Regions from separate parts of the Corynebacterium frankenforstense DSM 45800 genome, predicted to be linked through region 3. Evidence: predicted binding sites of a transcription regulator. Region 3 holds the regulator's gene; each other region holds the start of a gene.

Evidence for each region. The regulator LexA, encoded in region 3, represses DNA repair genes until DNA is damaged. The targets are predictions, from matches to a motif close to CGAACANNTGTTCG.
Region 1: CFRA_RS02515 (error-prone DNA polymerase) is a predicted target of LexA. The motif match lies at 4,281-4,294, and genes of this name have one in related genera.
Region 2: recA (recombinase RecA) is a predicted target of LexA. The motif match lies at 1,273-1,286, and genes of this name have one in related genera.

The regions. Positions count from the first base shown of each region.
Region 1 is NZ_CP009247.1:581,878-587,720, reverse strand. Features, by position in the region: gene CFRA_RS02520 (HNH endonuclease signature motif containing protein) at 1-648, shown strand, start outside; gene CFRA_RS02515 (error-prone DNA polymerase) at 1,107-4,271, opposite strand; gene CFRA_RS02510 (hypothetical protein) at 4,398-5,216, shown strand; gene CFRA_RS02505 (hypothetical protein) at 5,286-5,843, shown strand, end outside.
Region 2 is NZ_CP009247.1:1,606,380-1,612,222, forward strand. Features, by position in the region: gene recA (recombinase RecA) at 1-1,125, opposite strand; gene CFRA_RS07030 (DUF3046 domain-containing protein) at 1,307-1,513, opposite strand; gene CFRA_RS07035 (biotin transporter BioY) at 1,598-2,197, shown strand; gene CFRA_RS07040 (energy-coupling factor ABC transporter ATP-binding protein) at 2,175-2,858, shown strand; gene CFRA_RS07045 (energy-coupling factor transporter transmembrane component T family protein) at 2,858-3,490, shown strand; gene CFRA_RS07050 (PspA/IM30 family protein) at 3,522-4,358, opposite strand; gene CFRA_RS07055 (helix-turn-helix domain-containing protein) at 4,487-4,831, shown strand; gene CFRA_RS07060 (CinA family protein) at 4,880-5,350, opposite strand; gene pgsA (CDP-diacylglycerol--glycerol-3-phosphate 3-phosphatidyltransferase) at 5,347-5,843, opposite strand, start outside.
Region 3 is NZ_CP009247.1:1,094,270-1,100,112, forward strand. Features, by position in the region: gene CFRA_RS04750 (DeoR/GlpR family DNA-binding transcription regulator) at 1-712, opposite strand, end outside; gene lexA (transcriptional repressor LexA) at 1,041-1,736, opposite strand; gene CFRA_RS11590 (hypothetical protein) at 2,041-2,439, shown strand; gene nrdR (transcriptional regulator NrdR) at 2,521-2,979, shown strand; gene hrpA (ATP-dependent RNA helicase HrpA) at 2,992-5,843, opposite strand, start outside.

The DNA of each region.
Region 1 (5,843 bases), 510 kb from region 3:
CTCACCCCGGCCAAGGATGCACCCACCGAGGACGCAGTCACCACCGGCCCCCGGTCCGACCCCGGCTCGGCGCAGGACCCCGCCCCGGAGGCCGAGCCGGGCGCCACGTTGGTTCCCGTCCCGGCCGCCGACGCCGCGGCTGGAAACGACACGGCCACCGCAGACGGCAACGAGGACGCTGCGGACCTGGAACTGTTCGCCGCGGAGATCCCGACGAGGATCCCGGAGATGATCTTCGACGCCGACTCGATGATCATGCTCGTCCACCCGACCCAGGGCCCGAGCAACCTGTACCGGACAAGACGCTTCGCCAACGGCAAGCAGCGCACGATGCTCGGCGCCACCTTCGGGGTGTGTGCCCATCCGGAGTGCAACCAGCCGGCGGAGTTCTGCCAGGCCGACCACGACATCGCGTGGGTGCGTGGCGGGATGACCAACATCGACAACCTGACGCCGTTGTGCAGGTACCACAACGGAGCCAACGACGACGACCCGGAAGGCCCGGTCCGGCACGGGCGGATCGAACGCGACGGACTGGACGTCTACCGGGTGTTGCCGGGTGGGCGCCGCCAGCGGGATGCCACGCCGACTCTGGCGCGGCGGATGATGGCCGAGCACGCCGCCCGCCGCACCGCCCAGGCCGCCTAGCTCACCGGCCCTCGGAGGCCACCGAACCACAAACCCGGCCTACGTCCGGGGAATTCGGCATGCCCTCGCGGGGAATGCCCCGGACGCAGCCGCCGTAGTGCCGGGGCGAGCCCTCTCCGCTCCCGCTTATCCACGTCACGGCAGACGGATCACGCCGGTCACCGCCTTCGAACCACAAAACCCGGCGCACCGGCCGGGCGATTCGGCGTGCCCTCACGGGGAATGCCCCGGACGCAGCCGCCGGAGTACCCCGACCAGCCCTCTCCGCTCCCGCTTATCCACGTCACGGCAGACGGATCACGCCGGTCACCGCCTTCGAACCACAGAACCCGGCGCACCGGCCGGGGGATTCGGAATGCCCGAATGCAGAAACATGGAAGCGGAACGCCCGCTGACCAGCCATGGACTAGCGCAGAGCGGGGCGCCATTCGCGGCCGCTTCCGGAGAGAACCGCAGAGTTAGCGGAAGTCGCGGGAGCCGGCGCTCAGGGCCTCGCCCACCGCGAGCTCCTCGAGCCGGTCGGCGACGAGGGTCACCGCGCCCGAGGCGTTCTGCACGATGCCGCGCACCACCAGCGCCCGCGCCGTGCGCGCGAGCACCTTCTGCCGGTTCCACAACCCCGGCGAGACCATCACGTTCATCAGCCCCGTCTCGTCCTCCATCCCGAGGAACGTCACCCCCGCCGCCGTCTGCGGACGCTGACGGTGCGTGACCACGCCGGCCACGCGCACGCGGGTGCCGTCGTCAATCGCACCGAGGTCCGACGCCGCGACGATGCCCGCCGACGCCAACCTCGAACGCAGCAACGCCACCGGCTGCATGCCGTGGGTCACCCCGGTCGCCGCGATGTCCGCGGCCACCAGGTCGAAGGTGCTCATGCCGGGCAGCGCCGGAGCCTCCACCGCGCTCAGACCGGGCAGCATGCCCTCCTTCTCCGTGGCCGCCACCCCGGCCGCCCACACCGCCTGGCGACGGTCGACGCCGAAGCAGCCCAGGGCCCCGGCCTTCGCCAGCGCCTCCGTCTGCGGCACGCTCAGGTCCGCCCGGCGCGCCAGGTCGGCGACCCCGGTGAACGCCCGCGCGTCACGGGCGGCGACCACACGCTCGGCAGCCTTCTCCCCCAGCCCGCGCATCAGGTTCAGCCCCAGCCGGATCACGCCCGGCTCCGGCACCGTCGCCTCGACCGCGCTGGCGGAGACGTCCACGGGCAGGATGCGCACGCCGTGGCGACGGGCGTCGGAAATCAACGACTGCGGCGAGTAGAACCCCATCGGCTGCGCGCGCAGCAGCCCCGCGCAGAACTCCGCCGGGTGGTGCAGCTTGAACCACGCCGAGAAGAACACCAGCGAGGCGAACGACTGCGAGTGCGACTCCGGGAAACCGTAGGCGGCGAACGCCACGATCTTCGTCCACAACTGCTCGGCCACCTGCTCCGGCAGCCCGCACGTCTCCGCACACCCGGCGATGAACCGGGCGTGCAGCGCCGCCATCTTCGCCGGCGAGCGCTTCGAGCCCATCGCCCGGCGCAGCTGGTCGGCCTCGCCGCCGGTGAAGCCCGCCGCGTCCACCGCGATCTGCATCAGCTGCTCCTGGAACAGCGGGATGCCCAGCGTCTTGCCCAGCGACTTCTCCAGCACCGGGTGCTCAAAGACCACCGCCTCGCGCCCGTCGCGGCGGCGCAGATAGGGGTGCACCGACCCACCCTGGATCGGCCCGGGCCGGATCAGCGCCACCTCGACGACCAGGTCGAAGAAGCAGCGCGGCTTCAGCCGCGGCAGGGTGGCCAACTGCGCGCGCGACTCCACCTGGAACACGCCGACCGCGTCCCCGCGCGCGAGCATCTCGTAGACGCCGGCCTCGGAGAGGTCGAGGTCCCACAGCCGCACCGTCTCCCCGGTGGAGCCGGCGACCAGGTCGATCATGTGGTGCAACGCCTCGAGCATGCCGAGGCCCAGCAGGTCGAACTTGACCAGCCCGGCGGCCGCGCAGGCGTCCTTGTCCCACTGCAGCACGGAGCGGTCCGCCATGCGCGCCCACTCCACGGGCACCACGTCGGCGATCGGGCGGTCGCAGATGACCATGCCGCCGGAGTGGATGCCCAAATGCCGCGGCTGCCCGCGGAACTGCCCGGCCAGCTCGGCGACGTCCGCGGGCGGCTCGGAGATCCCCTTCGACCAGCCGTCGGCCGCGCCCTGCGGATACCCCAGAGCCCGCGCGGCGTCGCGCAGCGCCCCCTTGCGCCGGTAGGTGATCACGTTGGCCACCAGCGCCGCCCGCTCACGCCCGTAGCGGCCGTAGACGTACTGGATGACCTCCTCGCGCCGCGTCGACTCGATGTCCAGGTCGATGTCGGGCGGCCCGTCGCGCTCCGGGGAGAGGAACCGCTCGAAGAGCAGTCCAGCGCTGATCGGCTCGGCGTTGGTGATGCCCAGCGCGAAGCACACCGCCGAGTTCGCCGCCGAGCCGCGCCCCTGGCACAGGATCCCGGCGCGCCGGCAGAACCCCACGATGTCGTCGACGATGAGGAAGTAGCCCGGGAAACCCAGCTTGCCGATCACCGCCAGCTCGTGGCGGATCTGCGCCCGCGCCCGCTCGCGCACCCCCTCCGGCCGCGAGGCGTAGCGCTCCCGCCCGCGCCGCCAGGTCAGCTCCGTCAGCCAGCTGAGCTCGTCGTGGCCCTCGGGCGCGGGGAAGTCCGGCAGCCGGGGCGCGACCAGGTCCAGGGTGAAGGCGCACTCCTCGGCGATCGCGACGGTCTGCGCGATAAGTTCGGGCCGCCCGGGCAGCATCCGCGCGACCTGCGCACCGCCGCGCAGCCACGGCGCGCCCATGGGGTGCAGCTCGGGCTCGGCCGCGCCGACGGCCTGACGCCGGGCGAGCGCGCGCTTGGCCGCCGCCAGCCTGCTGGCGCTGCGCCGCGCCGCGGCGGGCCGGGTGCTGACCACGGCGCGCAGACGGTGCCCGTGCGCGCCCACGGCGCGCCGCGCGGCGTCGATAATCTCCTGGTTGTCGGCGTCCTCGGGCAGCATCGTGGCGGGGTACTCGAGAACGACGTGCGCACCGAAGGCCGCGGTCAGCTCGCCGAGGCGCGGCGCCCAGGTGTGGTCGGCGAGCACGAGGCAGTGCCCGCCCAGGTGTTCGGCGATCGCGGTGAGGCCCGGGTAGGCCACCGCACCCTTCTCGCCGGTGGCCATGTGCGCGTCGGCGATCAGGTGAGACAGCCGCCGGTAGCCCTCGGGCCCGCGGCAGATGACGGGCAGCACGCCGGCGTCGAGGCTGAGTTCGGCGCCGAAGACGGTGGGCAGCCCGGCCTCGGCGGCGGCCTCGGCGAAGGCGGCGACCCCGTAGAAGCCGTCGCGGTCGAGGATGCCGAGCGCGGAAAGCCCCAGTTCGACGGCCCGTTCGACGAGCTCCTCGGGTTCCGAGGCGCCGCCGAGGAAACTGTAGGAGCTCACCGCGTGCAGCTCGGCGAAGGGCACCTCAATTGACGACGTCCCGCCCCGCGCCGTGGGCGCGTCCGTCGCGGCGAGGTGGTTGGCGGGCACCGGGGTGGGGCCCGGGCGGCCGGAGAGGATGCGCTCGATGCGTGACCAGCTGAGCGTCTCACCGCCGTTGAACCTCATGGCGGTGATGGTACACCTGTTCGAACAGGTGGGGACGGTTCCCCGTTATGCCGGTGGGCGGGCGCGGCGGGCCGTAGACTCTGACGCGATTGCTATCCGGGAAGTCCGTGAGGAAGGAAGTGTGCGATGCGACTGCGTGCGGTGTCGGCGGCGTTGTGTGCGGCGGGCCTGACGGCGGCCCTGGCCGGCTGCTCCGGGGGCGGCGACGAGGGTGCCGGGGACGCACCGGTGCTCACAGAGGTCTCGGAGTCCGGTTCGGCGGCACAGGACGCCGGGGCAACGACCCGGAAGGCGTCGGAGCGGACCACGGAGATGTCGACCGAGCAGCGCTGCGATCCGGCGACGGTGGCGGCGGCGGGCTTCGAGGAGTTCACGGACTCGCAGTTCTGCGACGGGGAGTGGAACCGCGTCGGCGTGCCGCGGACCGACAGCCTGCAGCTGCTGCACTGGGAGAACGGCACGTGGGTCGAGTACGAGCGTGACGGCACCACGACGTGGGGGCTGCAGCAGGCCTGCTACAACTCCGCGCGGCTGGCGGCCGACGGGATGCCGGCGGAGCTGCAGGCGAAGCTCCAGAAGTGCGATGAGCAGCCGAGCTCGGGCGGCTCCCGCAGCACGGGCACCACGCCGACCCTGACCTCTGTGGCAGGTCTGAGCCTGCCGGAGTGCGACGGGCGCGGGATCCTCATCGTCGAGTCCGTGCAGGTCGAACATGGGATCAACCCGCAGACCATGGTCAACGAGGGGCTCGCGCGGCATCCGGGGGCGCAGGCGACCGAGCCCGGGCAGTGCTCCTCGCTGCGCGCCTCCCACGACGGCGCGACGGTCTACCCGATCTACTACGACCACGGCTTCGACGAGGCGGCGCTGTGCGCGGACAAGGCGGCGCGCGGGGGCAACGCGCGCACGCTCAACGACGACGCCGACTTCTCCGACCCCTGCTGACCCGGCGGGCCGCTCACACGCACCGCGCGCCGGAGCTGACCGCCGGCATCGACGATGAAGGAGGAACCGATGAAGCACTCCCCCACCCGAGAGGCCGCCACCGGCGCCGCTGACACCCGCGGCACGCACCGGGTCCGCGCCGCGGGCGCCGTTCTCGCTGCGGTCCTCGCCGGGATGGCTGTGGGGACGATGGCCCTCAGCGCCTGCACACAGGCTCCGGGCCCCGACGAGGCGCCCACCTTGTCCGCCGCCGAGGCGAGCACCGGCCGGACCGGCAACCAGACCACGGCGGCGACGGATTCGGCGGAGTCGCCGGGCGCTTCCCCGGAGCCGTCCGATGAACAGGACACCGACCGGAGCGGCGCCGAGTTCGTCGACGTCGCCCCGGAGCGCTTCGCCGCCCCGGGCGGTGCGGCGGACGAGATCGGCATCTTCGCCACGGACGTCGGCGCAGACGCCAAGGTGACCTGCACCTTCAGCGACGACCGCGGCACGTACTGCACCGCGACGCCGGACGACTCGGCCCCGGACCTGGAGGACATGGGCTACCTGCCGTTCACCGGACGGCCGGGCGCGTTCGCCACCTCCGGTGCGGAGGAGACCCTCGACGACGCCGGCTTCTCGTGG
Region 2 (5,843 bases), 510 kb from region 3:
TTATTCGTCGTCGAAGTCGACGTTGGGCACGACGTCGACCGGCTCGTCGGAGAGCGCGTCGGAGTCCCCGCCCTCGGCGTTCTCCGCCTCCTTCTCCTGTGCGTACTTGCCCACGCCGAGCTTGACGAAGATTTTGTGCTCGATCTCGTCGGCGAGCTCCTTGTTCTCCTTGAGCGAGAGGCGCACCTTCTCCTTGCCCTGGCCGAGCTGGTCGCCCTCGTAGGTGAACCAGGAGCCGGACTTCTTGACGATGCCCTGCTCGACGCCGAGGTCGATGATCGAGGACTCGCGCGAGATGCCCTCGCCGTAGATGATGTCGAACTCGGCGATCTTGAACGGCGGGGAGACCTTGTTCTTGACCACCTTGAGGCGGGTGCGGTTGCCGATGGCGTCCTGGCCGTCCTTGAGGGTCTGGATGCGGCGGACGTCGCAGCGCACGGAGGCGTAGAACTTCAGCGCCTTGCCGCCGGTGGTGGTCTCCGGCGAGCCGAACATGACGCCGATCTTCTCGCGCAGCTGGTTGATGAAGATGGCGGTGGTGCCGGAGTTGTAGAGGGCGCCGGCCATCTTGCGCAGCGCCTGGCTCATCAGGCGGGCCTGCAGGCCGACGTGGCTGTCGCCCATCTCGCCCTCGATCTCGGCCTTCGGGGTCAGGGCCGCCACCGAGTCGATGACGATGATGTCGATGGCCCCGGAGCGCACGAGCATGTCGGCGATCTCGAGGGCCTGCTCACCGGTGTCCGGCTGGGAGACGAGCAGGGCGTCGGTGTCCACGCCGAGGGCGCGGGCGTACTCGGGGTCGAGCGCGTGCTCGGCGTCGATGAAGGCGGCGATGCCGCCCTCCTTCTGCGCCGAGGCGATCGCGTGCAGCGCGACGGTGGTCTTACCCGAGGACTCCGGGCCGTAGACCTCGACGACGCGGCCGCGCGGGAAACCGCCGACGCCGAGCGCGACGTCGATGGCCGTGTTGCCCGAGGAGATCGCGCTGATCGGCGGGCGGCTCTCGTCGCCCAGGCGCATCACCGCGCCCTTGCCGTAGCCCTTCTCGATCTGCGCCAGGGCCGCGTCGAGCGCCTTCTGCCGGTCGTCGGCAGCGGCGGCCTTCTTCTTGGTCGTCTTCGCCATTCTTGGGGTGCCTCTTCTTCTCGTCAATCGGGTGTCCGGGGCGGCCGCGGCCACCCCTCACCTCTCTTAGACCCTCCGACAGGTCCGTACGGCTCCACACACTAACCGCGTGGCGGGACCGTCCCGGGCGTCGCGTTCGAACGTACACGCACGCCTGTTCGAATTCAACGCGACACGCCGCTCAGTCGTCGCGGCCGAGCCGACGCTCCTCGGGCACCTCGAAGTCGGTGCACAGGGCCAGCCAGATCTCGCGCGGGTCCACCCCGCTCTCGAGCAACTGTTCAGCGGTCGCGCCGTGGTCGGCGAGCACGTGGGAGTGGAGGATGAAGTCGCCGCTCTCGGTGCCGAACTCGTCGGCGACGAGGCGGTGGAAGGCGGTCAGTCGCATGGGCACGATCATACGGCGCGACACGCACGCGCGTCCGCGGCCCCCGGGATTCCACTTAAACGGCGTTCATTGTACGCTGTTCACATGTCTCAGAGAAACAAACTTCTCGACGTCGCGTACTGCGCCGTCTTCGCGGCCCTGATCATCGTATTCGCCTTCGTCTCCATCCCGGTCGGCGCCCTCGGCGTGCCGATCGTGCTCCAGAACGCCGTCATCATCCTCGCCGGCCTCGTGCTCGGCGCGCGCCGCGGCTTCCTCTCCGTCGCCCTCTTCCTCGTCATCGGCCTGGTCCTGCCCGTGCTCGCGGGCGGCCGCACCGTCATCAGCGCCCTGGGCGGCCCGACCGTCGGCTACATCGTCGGCTACCTCATCTCCGCCTTCGTCGCCGGCCTGATCGCCTACCGCGCCCGCCCGGGCCGCCGGGGCGAGCAGATCGGCTGGTTCATCCTCGCCGCGGCCCTCGCGCTGCTCACCCAGTACGCCTGCGGCATCGTGGGCCTGATGATCAGCTCGCGCATCGGCCTGGCCGCCGCGGCCGGCGGCCAGATCCCCTTCCTGCTGCCGGACACCCTCAAGTGCGTCGTGATGGTCATCGTCGCCCTCGGCGTCCACGCCGCCTTCCCCGACCTGCTGCGTCGCCCCAACCGCGCCCGGGACACCGATGCCCGCGATCGAGTTCACTGACGTCTCGGTCGAGTTCGAGGAACGCCTCGTCCTCGACCACGTCTCCCTCAGTCTCACCGAGCACCGGATCGGGGTCATCGGAGCCAACGGCTCCGGCAAGTCGACGCTCGCCCGCCTGATCAACGGCCTGGGCGAGCCGACCTCCGGCACCGTGCGCGTCGACGGCCTCGACCCGGTCGAGGACGGCCGCGAGGTGCGCCGCAAGGTCGGGTTCATCTTCTCCGACGCGGACAACCAGATCGTCATGCCCAGCGTGATTGACGACGTCGCGTTCTCCCTGCGGCGGATGCGGCTGCCCCGCGCCGAGCGGCGCGAGCGGGCACGCGCGGCGTTGGAGCGCTTCGGCCTGGCCGGCCACGCCGACCAGTCCCCGCACCTGCTCTCGGGCGGGCAGAAGCAGCTGCTGGCGCTGACCGCCGTGCTCGTCACCGAGCCGGAGACCGTCATCGCCGACGAGCCGACGACGCTGCTGGACCTGCGCAACCGCCGCATGATCCACGACGTCTTCGCCGGGCTCGACCAGCAGCTGATCGTGGTCACCCACGACCTCGACCTGGTCGCCGACGCCGACCGGGTGATCTACCTGGGCGACGGCGGGATCGTCGCCGACGGGGACCCACGCGAGACCATCGCGCGCTACGTCGCGGACATGGAGCGCTGATGGCACGCATGCGGATGATGCCCCGCGCGGTGCCGCTGGGTGTGCACGTGCCGGGCGACACGGTCATCCACCGCGCCGGCGCGGGCCTGAAGCTGGTCGTGGTGACCCTCTTCATCCTGCTGGCCACCATCTTCGGGCGCAGCCCGGTCGGGGTGGCCATCTGCGCCGTCCTCGTGGCGGCCGGCTACCTCGTCGCCCGCATCCCGTGGGCGGCAGCGTGGGCGCAGATCGCGGCCCCGCTGCCCCTGCTGCTGGTGCTCGGCGCCTTCCAGTGGTGGCAGAACGACCTGGTCACCGGGGCGGTGACCGTGGGGCTGCTGGCCTGCTCGATCATGGGCGCGGGACTGCTCCCGCTGACCACGACCATCGAGGAGCTCCTCGACGCCGTGGAGGGCGGGCTGCGCCCGCTGAAGCGCTACGGCGTGCCGGCCGAGAACATCGCGCTGGCGCTCTCGCTGACGCTGCGGCTGATCCCCCTGCAGCTGGCCACCGTCGGCGACGTCCTCGACGCCCGCCGGGCCCGCGGCGCCGGCTTCTCGCTGACCGCCGTGGCCACCCCCGTCATCGTGCGCTCGCTGCGGCGCGCCCGCGCACTCGCCGAGGCGCTCGCCGCCCGCGGCGCGGGTGACTGAGCGGCCCCTGCGGTGAACTACCTGCGGTGGACTACTCGCCGCGCAGCTCGCGCATGCGGCGGGCGACGGCGTCCTCGCTGACGTTCGAGGTGTCCGGGGCGCCGCCCTCGATCGCCTCGCGCTGCTGGCCCGAGGTGACCTCGTTCCCGCCGTTCATCTCCGCGCGGATCTGCTCGAGCCGCGAGTGGCCGGCCATCTGGACACCGGCCTGCTGGACCTCGGCCATGCGGGCCTCGACGGAGTTCTCCGCGAGCTCGGCCTGGCCCAGGGCGTTGGCGTAGCGGCGCTCGATCTTCTCGCGGACCTGGTCCAGGTTCGGCGAGGAGCCCTGCTGGGTCAGCGAGTTCATCGACTGGACGGACTCGGCGACCTTCTCCTGCATCTTGGCCTGCTCGAGCTGGCTGAGCAGCTTGGAGCGCTCGGCGACCTTCTGCTGGAGCTGGGCGGCGTTGCGCTCGACGGCGGCCTTGGCCTGCTCGGCCTGGCGGATCGCCTGGTCGTGCAGCTGCTTGGTGTCCTCGACCGACTGCTCGGCGGTGACCAGCTGGGCGGCGAAGGCCTCGGCGGCGTTCTCGTACTCGACGGCCTTGCGCTCGTCGCCGTCCGCACGCGCCTTGTCGGCGAGCTTGAGGGCCTGCTTGGTGTTGGCCTGCAGCTTCTCGATCTCCCCGAGGCGGCGGTTGAGCTGCATCTCGAGCTGGCGCTGATTGCCGATCACGGCGGCGGCCTGCTGCGAGAGCTCCTGGTGCTGACGCTGCGCCTCCTCCATGGCCTGCTGGATCTGCACCTTCGGGTCGGCGTTCTCCTCGATCTTGTTGTCGAACAGCGCCATGAGGTAGTTCCAGAACTTCTTGAACGGGTTCGCCATGAGAGTGGTCGGCCTCCTGCTTCGGTCGGCGGTCTGAATTGCCCCCATGATAAACCACCGCCGGGACAAAACACCGCCGGGAACACAAGCCGGGAACAAAACCGGCGTCCGGACCGTTGTGGATAGTGATGCTCACCGATACCGCCGTAATGACCGCCCAGGCGCCCGCGCACACCCGCCGGCGCCGCCCCGAGCCGCTCCTGCGTGCCGCTCTCGGCGAGGCGCTGCGCGGATTCCGCCGCGACCGCAACGTCACCCTGCGCGAGCTCGCCGAGACCGCCCGGGTCTCCCCCGGCTACCTCTCCGAGATCGAGCGCGGCCGCAAGGAGGCCTCCTCCGAACTGCTCGCCGCCGTCTGCCACGGACTCGGCGTCTCGCTGGCGGACGTCCTCATCGAGGCCGCCGGCTCCATGGCCATCGGGGAGGCCATCGACGAGGCCGTCGAGGAACTCACCGAGCTGCCGGCCGAGTAAGGCCGGCCGAGTAAGGCTTGCCGAGTAAGCAGAGCAAGAAGTAGGAAACTAGAGCGCGAGCGCCTCGGCCAGGAAGCCGAGCGCCGCGTCCACGGCCGCCGCCCGGATCTGCGCGCGCGAGCCGTCCAGGTCCACCCGCCGGGTGCGCGTGGCCTCCCCAGCGTGCGCCAGGCCCAGATGGACCTCGCCGACCGGGTGACCGTCCTGGGGCTCGGGGCCCGCCACCCCCGTCAACGACACCGCCCAGTCGCAGCCGAGGCGCTCGCGTGCGCCCTCGGCCATGCCCGCCGCCGTCTCGGCGGCGACGGGACCGTGCTGGGTGAGCACCGCGGCGTCGACAAGCGCCAGGCTGCCCTTCAGGTCGGTGGCGTAGGTGACCAGCCCGCCGCGCAGCACGGCGGAGGCGCCGGGGACGTCGGCGACCGTCGCGCAGGCCAGGCCGGCCGTCAGCGACTCGCAGAAGCCGAGGGTCTCCCCGCGCTCCCCCAGCGCGCGCAGGATCCCTTCAGCGCGGCTCACCGCGCGCCGGCCTTGTTCTCGCGGTGCGAGTCGACCAGGTACTGGATGCCGGTGACTGCGGTGACCAGGACGGCCGCCCACATCACCGCGCGCGAGGGCCAGGCCATCCAGTCGGGCAGCGGGCACAGGTAGAGGCCCACGGCCAGCGACTGCAGGGCGGTCTTGATCTTGCCACCCTTGGAGGCGGGCACCACGCGGCCGCGGCGCAGCTGCACCATCCGCCAGACGGTGATGCCCAGCTCGCGCACGACGATGATGCCGGTGGCCCACCAGCTCAGCCCGGCGGTCAGGTTCAGGCAGACCAGCGCGGTGATCATCAGCGCCTTGTCGGCGATCGGGTCGGCGATCTTGCCGAAGTCGGTGATCAGGCCGCGGGCGCGCGCGATGTCGCCGTCGAGCTTGTCGGTGATCATCAGCGCGACGAAGAGGACGAAGGCCGCCCACATCCAGCCGAGCTCCTCGCCACCGGAGCGCAGCACGAGCCACGCGAAGA
Region 3 (5,843 bases):
CGTCGGTGATGACGACGTCGATGTCGTCGATCGAGGCGAAGCTGACCAGGTAGTCGTTGCCGATCTTCGACGAGTCGCACAGCACGACGACGCGGCGGGCGTTGGTGACCATCGCGGACTTGATGGCGGCCTCCTGGGCGTCGGCCGTCGACAGGCCGTGGTCCAGGGTCAGGGCGTTGGTGCCGATGAACGCGACGTCGGCACGCATCAGCGCCAGGGTGCGCAGTGCCGTGTCGCCGACGACGGCCTGCGTGATCGCGCGGACGCTGCCGCCGAGCAGCTGGATCTCGCTGAGACCCTTGTTGGCCAGGTTCAGGGCGATCGGCAGGGAGTTGGTCACGATGGACCACTGGTTGGCCTGGCCGGAATCGGAGATGAGGTCGGCCAGCGCGGTCACCGTGGTGCCGGCGTCCAGGAACATGCCGCCGGGCGGCTCGGGCAGGAACTCGAGCGCGGCGCGGGCGATCGCGGACTTCGCGGTCGGCGCGGAGCGCAGGCGCGCGTCCAGGGAGAGCTCGGTGGTCTGGAAGGACTGGGTGGCCACGGCGCCGCCGTGGACGCGGTGGACGATGCCCTCCTTGTCGAGCACGGCGAGGTCACGACGGATGGTCTCCGCCGTGACGTCGAAGCGTCTGGCCAGTTCGGTGACGTTGACGCGGCCCTCGACCGCGGTCTGTGAGGCGATCTGGCGTCGTCTTTCCTCGGCGTACATCTCGCTGGGCGCCTCCTCAGATGGGGAAATGTTTATGAGAGTGCGGGGGGAGTGGCAGAAAATGCCCGATGCCAACATTAAACCACAAAAACAGACATTGTACATAAGCGGTGGGACCCTATAGCAGCAAAAATAACCGAGCCATTGTGTGTGAATGTGCCCGGGTAAACATTGCTCTTCCGGTTCGACCTGCACCTGCGATGCAAAAAGAGGGACCCGTCACGGAAGCGTGTGACGAGTCCCTGAGGCTGGATCGGCCCCACGAACGGGGGTGGACGGGCGGGCGAGGCCCGTCCGGGCGTGCGTGGGGCCGGCAGGAGGGGAGGTGCTAGAGCTTGCGCATGACCGAGACGACCTTGCCCATGATCTCGGCGTCGTTGCCCGGGATCGGCTCGAAGGCGTCGTTGTGGGGGAGCAGCCACACGCCGCTGGAGTCGCGGTGGAACTCCTTGACGGTCGCCTCGCCGTCGATGAGCGCCGCGACGAACTCGCCCTCCTCGGCGACCGGCTGGGAGCGGACGATGATCCAGTCGCCGTCGAGGATGCCGGCGTCGCGCATCGACTGGCCGGAGACCTTGAGCATGAACAGCTCGCCGTCGCCGACGATGTCCGCGGGCAGCGGGAAGTAGTCGTCGATGTTCTCCTCGGCCAGGATCGGTGCGCCCGCGGCGATGGAGCCGACCATCGGCACGAAGGAGGTCTGCGCGTGCTCCGGCGGCTCCGGGGTACCCTTGCGGCCCTTCTTGACCGGGGCGCCGGAGAGGTCGCGGACGTCCACGGCGCGGGGCTTGTTCGGGTCGCGGCGCAGGAAGCCCTTCTTCTCGAGCTCCTTGAGCTGGTAGGCGACCGAGGAGGTCGACTGCAGGCCGGCGGCGTCACCGATCTCGCGGATGCTCGGCGGGTAACCGCGCAGCACCACCGCGTCGCGGATGACCTCCAGGATGCGGCGCTGGCGCGCGGTCAGGCTCGCGGGGTCTCTGGTGGTGGAGTTCTTCTGCTTCTTGGTCGATCGGTTGGTGGCCATGGTCGCGCGCTCCTGGTCTTCGTCTCTCTCTGGCCGGCTGGTCCGGGCCTGCCGGCGGTTCGCTCTCGGCCGGTCGGGGGCCGTTGTCGTCGGCCCCGTCATCCGGCTGTGGTCGGTTTGCGTTCAGTATAGCGCGTCCATGGCAACTGTGTTCGAGGATTTTGCCCGGCGTGGTGGACACACGCCCGGGCGGGTGCTATAACTCGAACACGTACCCGTAATCGAACAGATGAACTAGTCGATGTTCGAACAGTCACGCCCGGTCTTTAGGGTGGACCTCGAACACGGCGAAAGGAGAACCCCCATGACCATCTCGATGCAGCGTAACGCACAGTTCGTCCGGCCCGACAACGGTACGGTCGACGTCCGGAACACCGTGGCCGCACCGCTGGTGTGGGAGCCCGGTCAGGGGCGCTCGACGGCCGGTGTTCGAACGCTCGAGATTTCGAATACCGCCTCTCCGGGCGGGCGTGCCGGGATACCCGCCGGGGGTACCCGGAAGGGCGGTGCCCGGCGAACGTCTCGGCGAGTCCAGGAGCAGCGCAGTTCGCTGCTGGTCGGTGCGATCTGCGGGCTGGTGCTCGTGCTGGGCGCCCTGATCTTCGGCGAGTCTGACGACGCCGCCGGCTACCCGCCGGTCAACATGGGTTCGGCCACCCACCAGATCTCCACCGTCGACTTCGACGCCACCGCGGCGAAGTAGGCGGGTCCGGGCGGACACTAGACTCGGGTCGGTGCCCGGACGCCCCGGGCGAGCCGTCCCGGACCTAGGAGGGTGCCCGCAGTGTACTGCCCGTTCTGCCACAGCGACCGTTCCCGCGTGATCGACTCGCGCGTCATCGACGCCGGAACGGCCATCCGTCGCCGCCGCGAGTGCACCGCCTGCGAGGGCCGCTTCACCACGATCGAGAAGGCCGTCCTGCTGGTGGTCAAGCGCAACGGCGTGACCGAGCCGTTCAGCCGTGACAAGGTGGTCAATGGCGTCCGCCGCGCGTGCCAGGGCCGCGACGTGCCCGACGACGCGCTGAAGCGCCTCGCCCAGAAGGTCGAGGAGAAGGTGCGCTCGAAGGGGCCCTCGCAGGTCAACGCCAACGACATCGGTCTGGCCATCCTCGAGCCGCTGCTCGAGCTCGACGAGGTCGGCTACCTGCGCTTCGCCTCGGTGTACAAGTCCTTCGAGTCCGCCGAGGACTTCGAGAAGGAGATCCGCATGATGCGTCGTCGCGCCCGCGAGGCCGAGTAGGGGAGACCCGGCCTACAGCTTCGCGATCGCCTTCTCGATGCGCCGGCGCGAGACCGAACCCGCCGTGCCCAGACGCTGGGCGAAGAGGCTGACCCGGAACTCCTGGATCTGCCACTGCACGTCGCGTACCGCCTTCGTGCGCCACGCCGCCGCCGGGCGACCCGACATCTTCTTCTTCAACGCCGCCTTGACCGCCTCGACCTCGTCCTGACGGTCGGCGTCGCGGTCCGGGTCCTCCTGCATCTCGGCGAGCCGGATCTCCATCGCCTGGAAGTAGCGCGGAAGGTGGCGCAGGTGCGCCTGCGCGTGCACGAGCACGGCCTTCTCCGGCAGCAGGAACCCCAGCTGTGCGCGCATGTCGTCGATCGCCGGGCCCTCCCAGCGATCCAGCTCGGCGGCCACCGACAGGTAGGTCACCAGCGCCGGCGCGATCGCCACCACCGTGCGGCGCACCTGACCGGGCACCTCCGGCGCCACGGCCGCGGCCAGCTCCCGGTACTTCTCCGGGGAGCGCACCGGCCCGCCGTGGGCCATCATCAGGTCCCGGATGGCGGCGACACGGGCCTGCTCGACCAGGCCGTCGACCCCGCCGTGGGGGTAGTTGTCCACGGCGACGCGCTGCTTGAGCGGCAGCCCGCGCGTCATCTGCTTGGTCGAGACCGAGATCTCGCGCATCAGCATCGTCAGCGTCGCCGTGAGCATCGCCGAGTCCGCGGCCTGCTTCGTCGGCAGCACCTTGACCGCCACGCCGCCGTCGGTGGCCACCAGCGCCGGGTAGGCGGTGACCTCGTGGCCGTCGACGACCGTGGTGACCTCCTCGGCGACGTCACCGAGCGTCTCCGGGGTCCACTTCTCCGCGCGCTTCGACTCCGCGGCCCGGCCGAGCTTGCTCACCGAGGAGCGGATGTGGCCGGCCTGCCGGTCGCGCAGCGCGGGCAGGGACTTGTCGGTGTCGATGACCTTGCCGCGTTTGTCGATCGCCGCGAACGTCATCCTCAGGTGCGCCGGCAGCTTCGTCGGGTCGAAGTCCACGGCGTCGATGCCGCTGGAGCCGCACTCGTGCAGCGCGCGGGCCAGCTCCTCGGTGACCGTGCCCGCGTAGGGCTCGGCCAGGGCCAGCGCCTTGCGCGCGAAGTCCGGGGCGGGCACCACCGTGCGCCGCAGCGGCTTCGGCAGCGAGCGGATCAGCTCGGTGAACAGCTCCTCGCGGAAACCGGGCACCAGCCAGTTGAAGTCGGTCGCGTCCAGCCCGGCGAGCATCGGCACCGGCACCTTGACGGTCACGCCGTCGTCGGGCGCGCCCGGCTCGAAGCGGTAGGTCAGCTCGTAGTCGACGTCGCCGACGCGCATGTGGTCGGGGAAGGACTCCTCGGTGACCGCGCCCGCGGCGTCGGTGAGCAGCTTCTCCGGGGAGAAGTCGAGGAAGTCGGGCTGCTTGTGCCGCTTGCGCTTCCACCAGCTGTTGAAGTGCGCGCCCGTGGTCGCCGTCTCCGGCACGCGGGCGTCGTAGAACTCGAAGAGCGTGTCCTCGTCGACGACGATGCCGCGCCGGCGTGCCTTCTCCTCGACCTCGGCGGCCTCCTCGAGCTTGACCGCGTTGTCCCGGAAGAAGTGGTGGCGGGTGTTCCAGTCGCCGTCGACGAGCGCGTTGCGGATGAACATCTCGCGGGCGGCGGCCGGGTCGACCTTGTGGTAGGGCACCGGGCGGTCGGCGACGATCGGCACGCCGTAGAGCGTGGCCTTCTCGTGGGCCATCGCCGCGGCCTTCTTCGTCGACCAGTAGGGCTCGGAGTACTGGTAACGCACCAGATCGGGTGCGGCCTTCTCCACCCACGCCGGGTCGACGGCGGCGACGTCGCGGGCCCACAGCCGGGAGGTCTCGACGACCTCGGCGGCCATGACGAACTCCGGCGGCTTCTTCGCCAGCGCCGAGCCGGGGAAGATCATGAAGCGGGTGCCGCGGGTGCCCTGGAACTCACGCGACTTCCCGTCGCGCGCGCCGATGTGCTGCAGCAGCCCGGTCAGCAGCGCGCGGTGGATGGCGTCGGCGTCGCGCTTGCCCACGACGTTGGTCTTCTGCCAGCCCAGCTGCGCGGTGACCTCGGTGAGCTGGCGGATCAGGTCGCGCCACTCGCGGGAGCGCATGTAGTGCAGGTACTCGGCCTTCATCAGCTTGCGCAGCCCGTTGCCGGAGAGCTCGTGGCGCTTCTCCTCGACGTAGTCCCACAGCTTCAGGTAGCTCAGGAAGTCGCTGGTGGTGTCCTTGAAGCGGGCGTGGAGCTGGTCGGCCTGGGCCTTTTTCTCCATCGGGCGCTCGCGGATGTCGCGGATGCTCAGCGCGGCGACGATGACGATGACCTCCGCCAGGCAGCCGAGCGTGCGCGCCTCGACCAGCATGCGTGCAAGGCGCGGGTCGACCGGGATGCGCGCCAGGTCGCGGCCGATGTCGGTCAGCTGCGGCAGGCCGTCGCGCTCACGGTCGGTGATCGCACCCAGCTCGTGGAGCAGCAGCACGCCGTCGCGGATGGCCTTGCGCTCGGGCGGCTCGACGAAGGGGAACTCGGCGATGTCGCCCAGGCGCAGCAGGGCCATCTGCAGGATGACGCTGGCCAGGTTGGTGCGCAGGATCTCCGGGTCGGTGAACTCGGGGCGCGAGTTGAAGTCCTCCTCGGAGTAGAGGCGGATGGCGATGCCGTCGGCGACACGGCCGCAGCGGCCCGAGCGCTGGTTGGCGCTGGCCTGCGAGACCGGCTCGATGGGCAGGCGCTGGACCTTCGTGCGCGTCGAGTAGCGCGAGATGCGCGCCGTGCCCGTGTCCACCACGTAGCGGATGCCGGGCACGGTCAGCGAGGTCTCGGCGATGT